DNA from 4 places in the Lactobacillus sp. ESL0681 genome. Region 4 is predicted to be linked to each of the others. Evidence: riboswitches for the same ligand, from Rfam matches in the RefSeq annotation. Region 4 holds a riboswitch; each other region holds the start of a gene.

Evidence for each region. A riboswitch is a leader RNA that binds a small molecule or an ion and turns the genes downstream of it on or off. The one in region 4 is predicted to bind thiamine pyrophosphate.
Region 1: linked by a shared signal. The riboswitch ahead of thiW (energy coupling factor transporter S component ThiW) and the one ahead of thiM (hydroxyethylthiazole kinase) in region 4 are both predicted to bind thiamine pyrophosphate.
Region 2: linked by a shared signal. The riboswitch ahead of OZX59_RS05765 (ABC transporter ATP-binding protein) and the one ahead of thiM (hydroxyethylthiazole kinase) in region 4 are both predicted to bind thiamine pyrophosphate.
Region 3: linked by a shared signal. The riboswitch ahead of OZX59_RS08570 (ECF transporter S component) and the one ahead of thiM (hydroxyethylthiazole kinase) in region 4 are both predicted to bind thiamine pyrophosphate.

Annotation. Positions count from the first base shown of each region.
Region 1 covers NZ_CP113943.1:1,121,823-1,124,025, forward strand. Annotated here, with positions in the region: gene OZX59_RS05380 (matrixin family metalloprotease) at 1-352, shown strand, start outside; gene OZX59_RS05385 (histidine phosphatase family protein) at 365-1,009, shown strand; TPP riboswitch at 1,059-1,153, shown strand; gene thiW (energy coupling factor transporter S component ThiW) at 1,206-1,715, shown strand; gene OZX59_RS05395 (NAD(P)H-binding protein) at 1,794-2,203, opposite strand, start outside.
Region 2 covers NZ_CP113943.1:1,207,782-1,209,984, forward strand. Annotated here, with positions in the region: gene htpX (zinc metalloprotease HtpX) at 1-150, shown strand, start outside; gene OZX59_RS05760 (helix-turn-helix transcriptional regulator) at 243-1,181, opposite strand; TPP riboswitch at 1,290-1,379, shown strand; gene OZX59_RS05765 (ABC transporter ATP-binding protein) at 1,421-2,203, shown strand, end outside.
Region 3 covers NZ_CP113943.1:1,778,749-1,780,951, forward strand. Annotated here, with positions in the region: gene OZX59_RS08565 (alpha-L-fucosidase) at 1-1,036, opposite strand, end outside; TPP riboswitch at 1,092-1,181, shown strand; gene OZX59_RS08570 (ECF transporter S component) at 1,232-1,810, shown strand; gene udk (uridine kinase) at 1,864-2,203, opposite strand, start outside.
Region 4 covers NZ_CP113943.1:1,393,930-1,396,132, forward strand. Annotated here, with positions in the region: gene thiD (bifunctional hydroxymethylpyrimidine kinase/phosphomethylpyrimidine kinase) at 1-286, opposite strand, end outside; gene thiM (hydroxyethylthiazole kinase) at 301-1,089, opposite strand; TPP riboswitch at 1,150-1,238, opposite strand; gene OZX59_RS06670 (pyridoxamine 5'-phosphate oxidase family protein) at 1,388-1,759, shown strand; gene OZX59_RS06675 (amino acid ABC transporter ATP-binding protein) at 1,806-2,203, opposite strand, start outside.

The sequences.
Region 1 (2,203 bases), 270 kb from region 4:
GAATGATACCAATGCTTTTACTTTTAAAAAGAGCAAGCAAAAAAAGTCTCAAATTACGATTGAACCAATGTTTGATTCTGAAACAGACGCGGCAGGACAAACCCAAGTTACCTATAATCCCAAAAATAAGCTCATTGCTAAAGCCAAAATTCAGTTAAATACTTTCTACCTGTATAATTTGATATACGGCTATACTCACCAAAGAATTGTCAACACAGTTGAACACGAGTTGGGCCACGCGATCGGGCTTGATCACAACCAAGGCAAATCTGTCATGTATCCATCAGGTTCGCTATATGATATTCAGCCAATTGATATCAAAAACGTTAACAAAATCTATCAGAAAAAATAATTGGAGCAAATCATGAAAAGAATCTATATCGTACGCCATGGACAAACTTATATTAATCGCTACAACAAAATGCAAGGTTGGTGCGATACTCCGTTAACCCAAAAAGGTATTACTGGCGCTGAGCAAGCTGGTGAAACACTACGGGATGTCCCTTTTGATATTGCTTTATCAAGTGATTTAAAACGGGCTAGTGACACTTGCGACATTATTATTGAACATAATCAAAATCATGATGAATTGCAGCATATAGCTAGTCCATATTTTCGTGAGCAATTTTATGGATACTTTGAAGGAATGGATAGTGACATGGCTTGGCAAATGATTGGTGGGCCTCATGGTTACCAGAATCATTATGACTTGTTAAAAAACGAATCAATCGACACTGCCAAAGATTGGCTTAAAGAAGCCGATCCGTTTCATGATGCCGAAAATGCTGCAGAATATTGGGCACGACTTGATAAGGGATTTAAATTAATTAGTGAGCTGGATGGTGCTGAAAATATTCTATTGGTAACTCATGGATTTACTATTCGTAGCATTGCAGCACGTTACAGTAATTTCGATATTAGTGTCAGCCCACGCAATGCCTCGATTACCATGATGACGATGACTAACCAAAAAATGGAAGTTACTTCTTACAATAAAATGGAACTATAACCATTAACATTTTATTTTTTATAGAGTACAATAAAATTAAAATAAAACAAAAAAGTCTATGGGGTGCCCGTTATACTGGCTGAGATGATACTCATAAACCTGATCTAGATAATACTAGCGCAAGGGATAGACTAACTTGAAAAGTCCTTTGCACAATCTGCGCAGAGGACTTTTTTATACTACCAAGGAGTAAACGATGACTAACCAAGGAAAACAAACTGAAAAATTAACAATCCTAGCAATTATGATTGCACTAGATGTAGCGTTGTCGCCACTTTTTCGAGTCGAAGGGATGGCTCCTATGTCAAGTGTCATCAACGTAATTGGCGCAACTATGTTAGGCCCAGTTTACGTCACCATTATGGCCACCATGTGTGGCATTATCCGCATGCTTATTTTGGGAATTCCACCGTTAGCTCTGACTGGAGCAATTTTTGGCGCACTCCTTGCTGGTATCTGCTATAAAATAACTGGCAAACTTTGGGCCGCCTGTCTAGGCGAAATCTTTGGTACTGGCATTATTGGTTCTTTACTATCTTTTCCAGTAATGGTTTGGTTCACGGGTAGTGCCAATAATCTGTACTGGTTCGTTTACACGCCTAGATTTATTGGTGCAGCCCTAATCGGTTCAACGGTTGCTGCCATCATCATGCTAAAGCTTGGTAAAATCAAGCAATTTCAAAAGGTACAAAAATTATTTTTTTAGATAAATAACCAAAAATAGCATTCCCGCTCAATCTTTCTTGATTTGCCAGGAATGCTATTTTTTACTACTTCTTTTTAATTAATCATCTTTTGAGTGTCTTTCACCAATTTGAAATTCTGCTTGATGTTCAAACATATACTCAACTGACATTGGTTCGTCTCCAGTCAATTTTTTAAAGTCATCTGTATAAGAACTCATTTTACCCATTCGCACAGCTTTAGAAAATGAAACCATTCCATCTGATGAAAACGGTGCTTCAGAATCTTTTTTAAATTTACCAGAAGTATTTCTTGGAACTCCCATTGCATCAAAAAGTTGATAATTTTCTTCATCAGTAATTTCTTGATACTTAATATTATTACCGGTGACTTTATTAGCAATCGCAACAAAATCACTGATAGTCATCAGATCCTTACCATTAATATTCAAAATTTTATGATGCAAATCGTCAGCTAATGTAGCATAAGCAACCGCTTTGGCACAATCTT
Region 2 (2,203 bases), 190 kb from region 4:
GCTTTAACTAAGATTGAACACAGTGAGCCAATGCAACAGGCTGATCCAAGCAGTCGTGGATTATATATTGAGAATCCATTACATAAGAAAAACTTATTTGACAGCCATCCAGCAACTGCAGACCGAATTAAGCGACTAGAAAAAATGTAATTTTTCACTGCCCGACCAGAGAACTTATTCTTTGATCGGTTTTTTAGTGCAACAAAAATAGCGATTCTGACCGAATCACCATTGATACTATTCTATTTTAAATTAATATTAGCTTGTCTAAATAACTCCGACCTCATCTGAACCGGTGTTTGATGATAATATTCATTAAACTTCTTATAAAAAAAGGATTTTCCATGATATCCCACTAAAGTGATAATTTCCTTAACCGAGATATCTGGTCGGGCAAGCAAATTACGGGCTTCTTGCATCCTTCGCTCATCAACATGTTCGACAAAACTCTTCCCCGTTTTTTGTTTAACTAGGCTTGAAAAATAATTAGGATTTAAACCAAAATGTTTGGCTGCTTCTGCTAAAGTAATATCAGCAAAGTTGGCATCAATATAGCGATCAAGTTCTGTTCCAGCAAATTCCATAGTTGTTGCTGGTGCAGCGTTCAAGTCTTGCTTTCTGATAGTAGTAATCAACAACAATTTTAATTCGGCCGCAATAATTTCTTTAGCAAACAAATTTGCTTGTAGATATTCATCAATTATTTTATTTATTAATTGAACTGGTTCTGATAATTCAGTATTTTTAAGATATAGAAATCGTTGTTGTTCCAATTTCTGTTCCAGCTGCTTGATAATTTCCCGCTCTGACGCAGTACGCGAACCAGTATTTCCTGGGAAATACTGCCCTAGCTTTTGTAAACTAAATTCTAGTTTAACCAACACCCCACTATTTGTTTGCTGTTGTACCTCATATTCGCACTTATTCAACAAAAAAAGCATATTTCCCGGCTTGAGCCGATATTCATAGTTATCGACCTTAATTTTTATTTCACCTGCTGCCACATAAAGCAGTTGATAGCTGCTTGCTTGATAACGATGGACACCAGTATTATGATTTTCAAGTAAAATTGTAAATAGGTCAAAATTTTTATTTCCTGAATTTAACCGTAACTCATTGGTATCTGCTGTAGTTGCATGCAAAATACTGAGTAAATATTGTTCCAGTTTAACTACTGCCATGATTTCACCACCTAATCTTAGTTTATTTTCATAGTTCAATTATATAACAAAAAAGCAGTTTAATGATGAAAAACTAGACAAAGGACATTTTTTCTTGTACAATTTAGCCAAATAACATCGGGGTGCCGTTTGGCTGAGAAGATACCCATTGAACCTGCTATGGCTAATACCAGCGAAGGGAAAATTAACGTTTTTGCGTCGTCGAGTTTTTCCTTGACGACTTTTTATTTGGTGAAAAAATGTCAATCACAACTAACAATCTCTGTTTTTCATATAATCAAAATACCAAAATTCTTAATCAAATTAATTTAACAATCCCAACAGCTAAATTTTCGCTTTTAATTGGACCAACTGGCTGTGGTAAATCAACTATTTTAAAAATTCTTGCTGGTTTATATCCTAAATACGCTGGTCAAACTACTGGAAACGTTGATCTTGATGGATTACAAGCCGGCATGATGTTTCAACACGCTGGTGAACAGTTTACTATGGCCACACCTCGTGAAGAAATCATCTTTGCACTTGAAAATTTACAAGTCTCTCCTGAACAATATTCCCAGCGATTGGCTCACGGTGTAGAATTTACCCAAATTAAGCAGCTACTTGATCAAAAGATTAATACTATGTCAGGCGGTGAACAACAACGGGTTGCCCTCGCTGTTTTGGTCGCAATGGACCTTGACCTTTTTCTATTAGATGAGCCTTTTGCCAGTTGTGATCCTGAAGCACGCAGATTTCTAATTGACAAGCTCGGACAATTACAAACTCAGGGTAAAACTATTATTGTTAGTGACCATCTATTAAATGATTATGCCGGCATTTGCGATTATCTCTTTCAATTCAAAAATGGTACAATCACTAAGCTATCTGATCATGAAAAAGACCAGCTGTTGACACAGGGGCAGACTGCTGCCTCCTACTGCTTCGCTGTCCCAAATAACAAGGCTGCTTGTTTCACCTTAACTAATGTCCAAATTGCTCACAAGCGACTGCTATTACAACAACCTGAGCTTAAAATTGCT
Region 3 (2,203 bases), 380 kb from region 4:
TACCGACGATTTCTAAGTCATGAATAAACAGATACTTATTTTTGTCATTGCCAAGTACCAAATCTTTTTGATTACCATTTGCTTGGACCCTGGCCTCAGGTCGGGTTTTATAGATAGCTTCACTGGCCATCTCTGTCCAATTACCTATTTGTTGCATAATAGCATGATTTATTTCAGGAATTTTGCCACTACCAGTAAGTCCAATGTTGAGCAAAATATTGGCACCAATGCCGCGACAATGCACAATATTTTCTATTAATTCTTTACCGGACTTAAAATCTAAATCATTTTTGGCAAATCCCCAGTGTTTGTTCATAGTAATTGAAGCTTCACCAGCTACATACTTATCATCAAAGCCGTGATTGACTTGGCTGGGTGTTTCTCGTTCATAAGTTACAACATCAATCTCTGAATTACTAATTTGGCCACGTTCTTTAAGACCGGTATTATTAATAATGATAGCTTCAGGTTGATATTTGCGAATCATACCGTAAAGTCGTGAATGTTTCCAATTTGCGTCTTTTTTATCCCAATCACCATCAAACCAAAATCCGCCAATTGGTCCATAATTTTGACATAATATTTTGACTGAATTCAATAAGTAATCAAGGTAATCATTAAAGTTATTCTGATAAAGAGGCGAGTGCCAATCATAAGTTGCCATGTAGAAAAATGGTTTGATATCATATTTGTTACAGGCATTTACAAATTCTTTAATCAAATCACGGTGAGCTAAACTATGTATTGCGTCAAATGTTGATAAGCCTTTAGTGTCGTATAAGAAGAAGCCTTCATGATGCTTAGTAGTTAGGACAATGTATTTGGCGCCCATCTGTTTAGCAGCAAGGACAATTTTATCGGCATCGAAATTTTCTGCCGCAAAGGAAGCAATTAATTTTTCGTATTCTGCTTGATCATGTTGATGAATATATTCCGTCCATTCGCCTTTAGCAAGTTGTGAATATAGCCCCCAATGAATAAACAAACCAATACCCATGTCTTCGTAATTTTTAATTCTTGTTGGAATTTTGTTCATTTTTCCTTTTCCTTATCATAATAGCATTGCCTGTGGTATACTATACGAAAATATAGTATGTCACTAGGGGTGCTTAATAGCTGAGAAAAACCCTTGGAACCTGAACAGGATAATACCTGCGTTAGGGAAGTGTTTAATAATTAAGCATTATTGTACTCCTAGTTGACTTTTTTAAGAAGGGCTAGGAGTATTTTTATGTTTACCAGATCATCAAAATGGAATGTTAAATCAATAATTTTGATTGCCTTAATTGGTATTATTATGGGGGTAGTTTATACTTATGGCTTTAATTGGGCGTATAACCTGGTTAAAATGGCTTTACTGCCAACAGGTTTTGCCCCAGTGACAGATACAGTATTTGCTGGCCTATGGCTCATGGCGGCACCATTAGCAATGTATTTTGTCCCTACAAGTGGTTCCGGAACAATTGGTGAAACATTAGCTGCAGTTGTTGAGATGGCAATTGGGGGCCAGTGGGGAGCCATTACAGTTATTTCTGGAATAGTTCAAGGAGCAACTAATGAGATTGGTTTTTTTCCTAAAAAAGAACGTTATCAAAAATTTTCTTGGACTAGTGTCTTGATTGGCGCTTTCTTTGCCGGACTGGGGTCATTTGTCCCAACTTACTTTTTATATGGTTGGAACAAATACAGTATGACTTTACAAATTACAATGTTCATTACTAACATGATTTCGGCTTTGGTATTTGATGGCGTTCTAGTTAAATTAATTACCAATCTTTTCGATAAGGCGTTAAAGCCAAAGATAATTTAAATATTATGCAAAAATTCGTTAATAAAAAAGTTGAGCGTAAAAACTCAACTTTTTTATTTTCGATTTAAGACAGCGTGTACTTTGGTTGTCAGCATGTCGATGGCGACATCATTTTCCCCACCTTCAGGAATAATGATATTGGCATAGCGTTTAGTTGGTTCAATAAACTGATGATACATCGGCTTAACGGTCTGCAAATATTGTTCAATTACTGAGTCGATTGAGCGTCCACGTTCTTTAATATCGCGTTCTAATCGGCGAATAAAGCGAATATCATCGTCTGTATCGACATAAACCTTAATATCCATCAGATCGCGAATATCTGCGCTAGCTAAAACTAAAATTCCTTCAAGAATAATGATATCTGCAGGTTCAATGTGAATGGTTTCTTTG
Region 4 (2,203 bases):
CAACTTGGTGAACATGTTCGGCATCGCCTAGCATACCAGTTTTGCAGGCGCGAATATCTAAATCATCAGCTAAAGCTGCACACTGTGCGTCGATCATTTCTAATGGTAAGAGATGGGTAGCTTGTACGCCTAAAGTGTTTTGAGCAGTAACGGCTACAATTACCGCGGTGCCAAAAACTTGTTGCATTTGAAAGGTTTTTAAGTCTGCCATAACACCTGCCCCGCCACTCGAATCTGTACCTGCAATCGTTAGTACTTGGGGAAATGAATTAATTTTTTCTACCATAATATTTACCTTTCTTAATCAAATTTAGCAATTTTTACTAGGTCGGGAACCTGCACTTTAGCTAAAGCATCAATTAATTTAATGCCAAAAGTTCCGGGTCCGAGATCGGATTGTTGGTTAACTAGTAATTCTCCCGTGGCAGAAAAAACTAGTGTAGCAGTCTCGGCTGCTTCAAAGAGGTTGTCACATACCGCCGCAAAAGCTGCAACAATGCTAGATAGCATGTCGCCAGAACCAACGTGGGCTTGGAAGAGTGGACTACCATTATAAACGTGAGCGATTTGTTGACCATCACTAATCGTGTCAACAGCGCCACTGGTAATGACTACGCAGTGATATTTTTGAGCAACTTGCTTAGTGATTTCGTCTAAGTCTCCTGTACCAGAACCGGCGTCGATGCCCTTAGCTTGCCAATTAAAGTTGCCCAAGGCGGCAATTTCGCCAGCATTGCCGCGGATAATATTTACTTGAAATTCTTTTAGCAGTTGTTCTGCAGCTTCAAGACGATAATTAACGGCACCAATAGCAACTGGATCTAGTACAATTGGTTTGTGCTGCTGCTCAGCCAATTGTCCCATTTTTAGCATATGAGCAAGTTCTGTTTGCGTCATAGTACCTAAGTTGATCTGCACTGCATTAGCCATCTTGACCATTTCGGTAGTCTCATTAATTTCTTTGCTCATAATTGGTGAGGCTCCGAGTGCATTTAAACCATTGGCAACGTCTTGGACGGTTACAAAGTTGCTTTCATTTAAAATAACTGGGTTAGCTACCCGTAATTGCTCTAATAATTCTAATTGCATAATATTCTCTCCGTTAAATTCGGTAATAATAAAAAGCCTTGGCACGTTGGGTGCCAAAGCTCAATTAGAGTGACACGTTCCTAGCGTAAGTGTTAACTTACAGGTTCAAAGGGTTTAATCTCAGCTTATCAGCACCCCTCGTGTTGTTGCCATCATTATAGCGGCTTTTGGTAGAGAATACAATAATAATCTCATTTAAATAAGATTAGTCTGATCATGCCAGGAGCTAATAAATTGAAAGTAGTTAAATTTAGCACTATGCTAGGAATACATTTTTATTAAGCAAAGGGGATTACAAATGGATCAGAAATTTTTAGAAGTAATGAAGCATGAGGGCCCGGCGACGATTATTGCCCTTAACGCCCAGCCAGCGGGAATCGTTAATACTTGGATGTCATACATTACAATTGATCAGGAAGATAACCAACTATATTTACCAGCAGCTGGAATGCATAGTATCGAAGCTGACTTTGCTGAAGATAACCATGTAGTGATCACGGTTGGTAGTAAGGAAGTTGAGGGGACAGCAGGTCCAGGTGCTGGCTTTTACATTTATGGTACAGGTAAGTTCCATGCTGAGGGCAAGTATTATGACCAATTAAAAGCTAAATTTCCTTGGCTAAGAAAAATTCTTGAGGTAAAAATTGACCGCATTGAACAAAAAATCTAGCTAACTTAAAAAGCATCCTAATTCAATAAGGATGCTTTTTTGATGCTTAATTATTTTGGAAATTACGCAAAAACTTGGTAGTTTTGTCATTTTGAGGATGATTAAAGAGCTGGTCAGGGCTGCCTTCTTCTGTGATGATACCGTCGCTGATGAACAAGACTTGATCGGCTACGTCGCGGGCAAAGGCCATTTCGTGGGTTACGATAATCATCGTTAAACCTGTTGTGGCTAAGTTCTTCATTACACTTAAAACTTCTCCAACCATCTCGGGATCAAGAGCTGAAGTTGGTTCATCAAATAATAAAATCTCAGGATCCATGGAAATGGCTCGGGCGATAGCTACTCGTTGTTGCTGACCGCCGGATAATTGGTTGGGTCTAGCATCAACGTATTCTGCCATGCCGACTTTTTCCAAATTAGCTAAGGCAATTTGTTTAGCCTCTT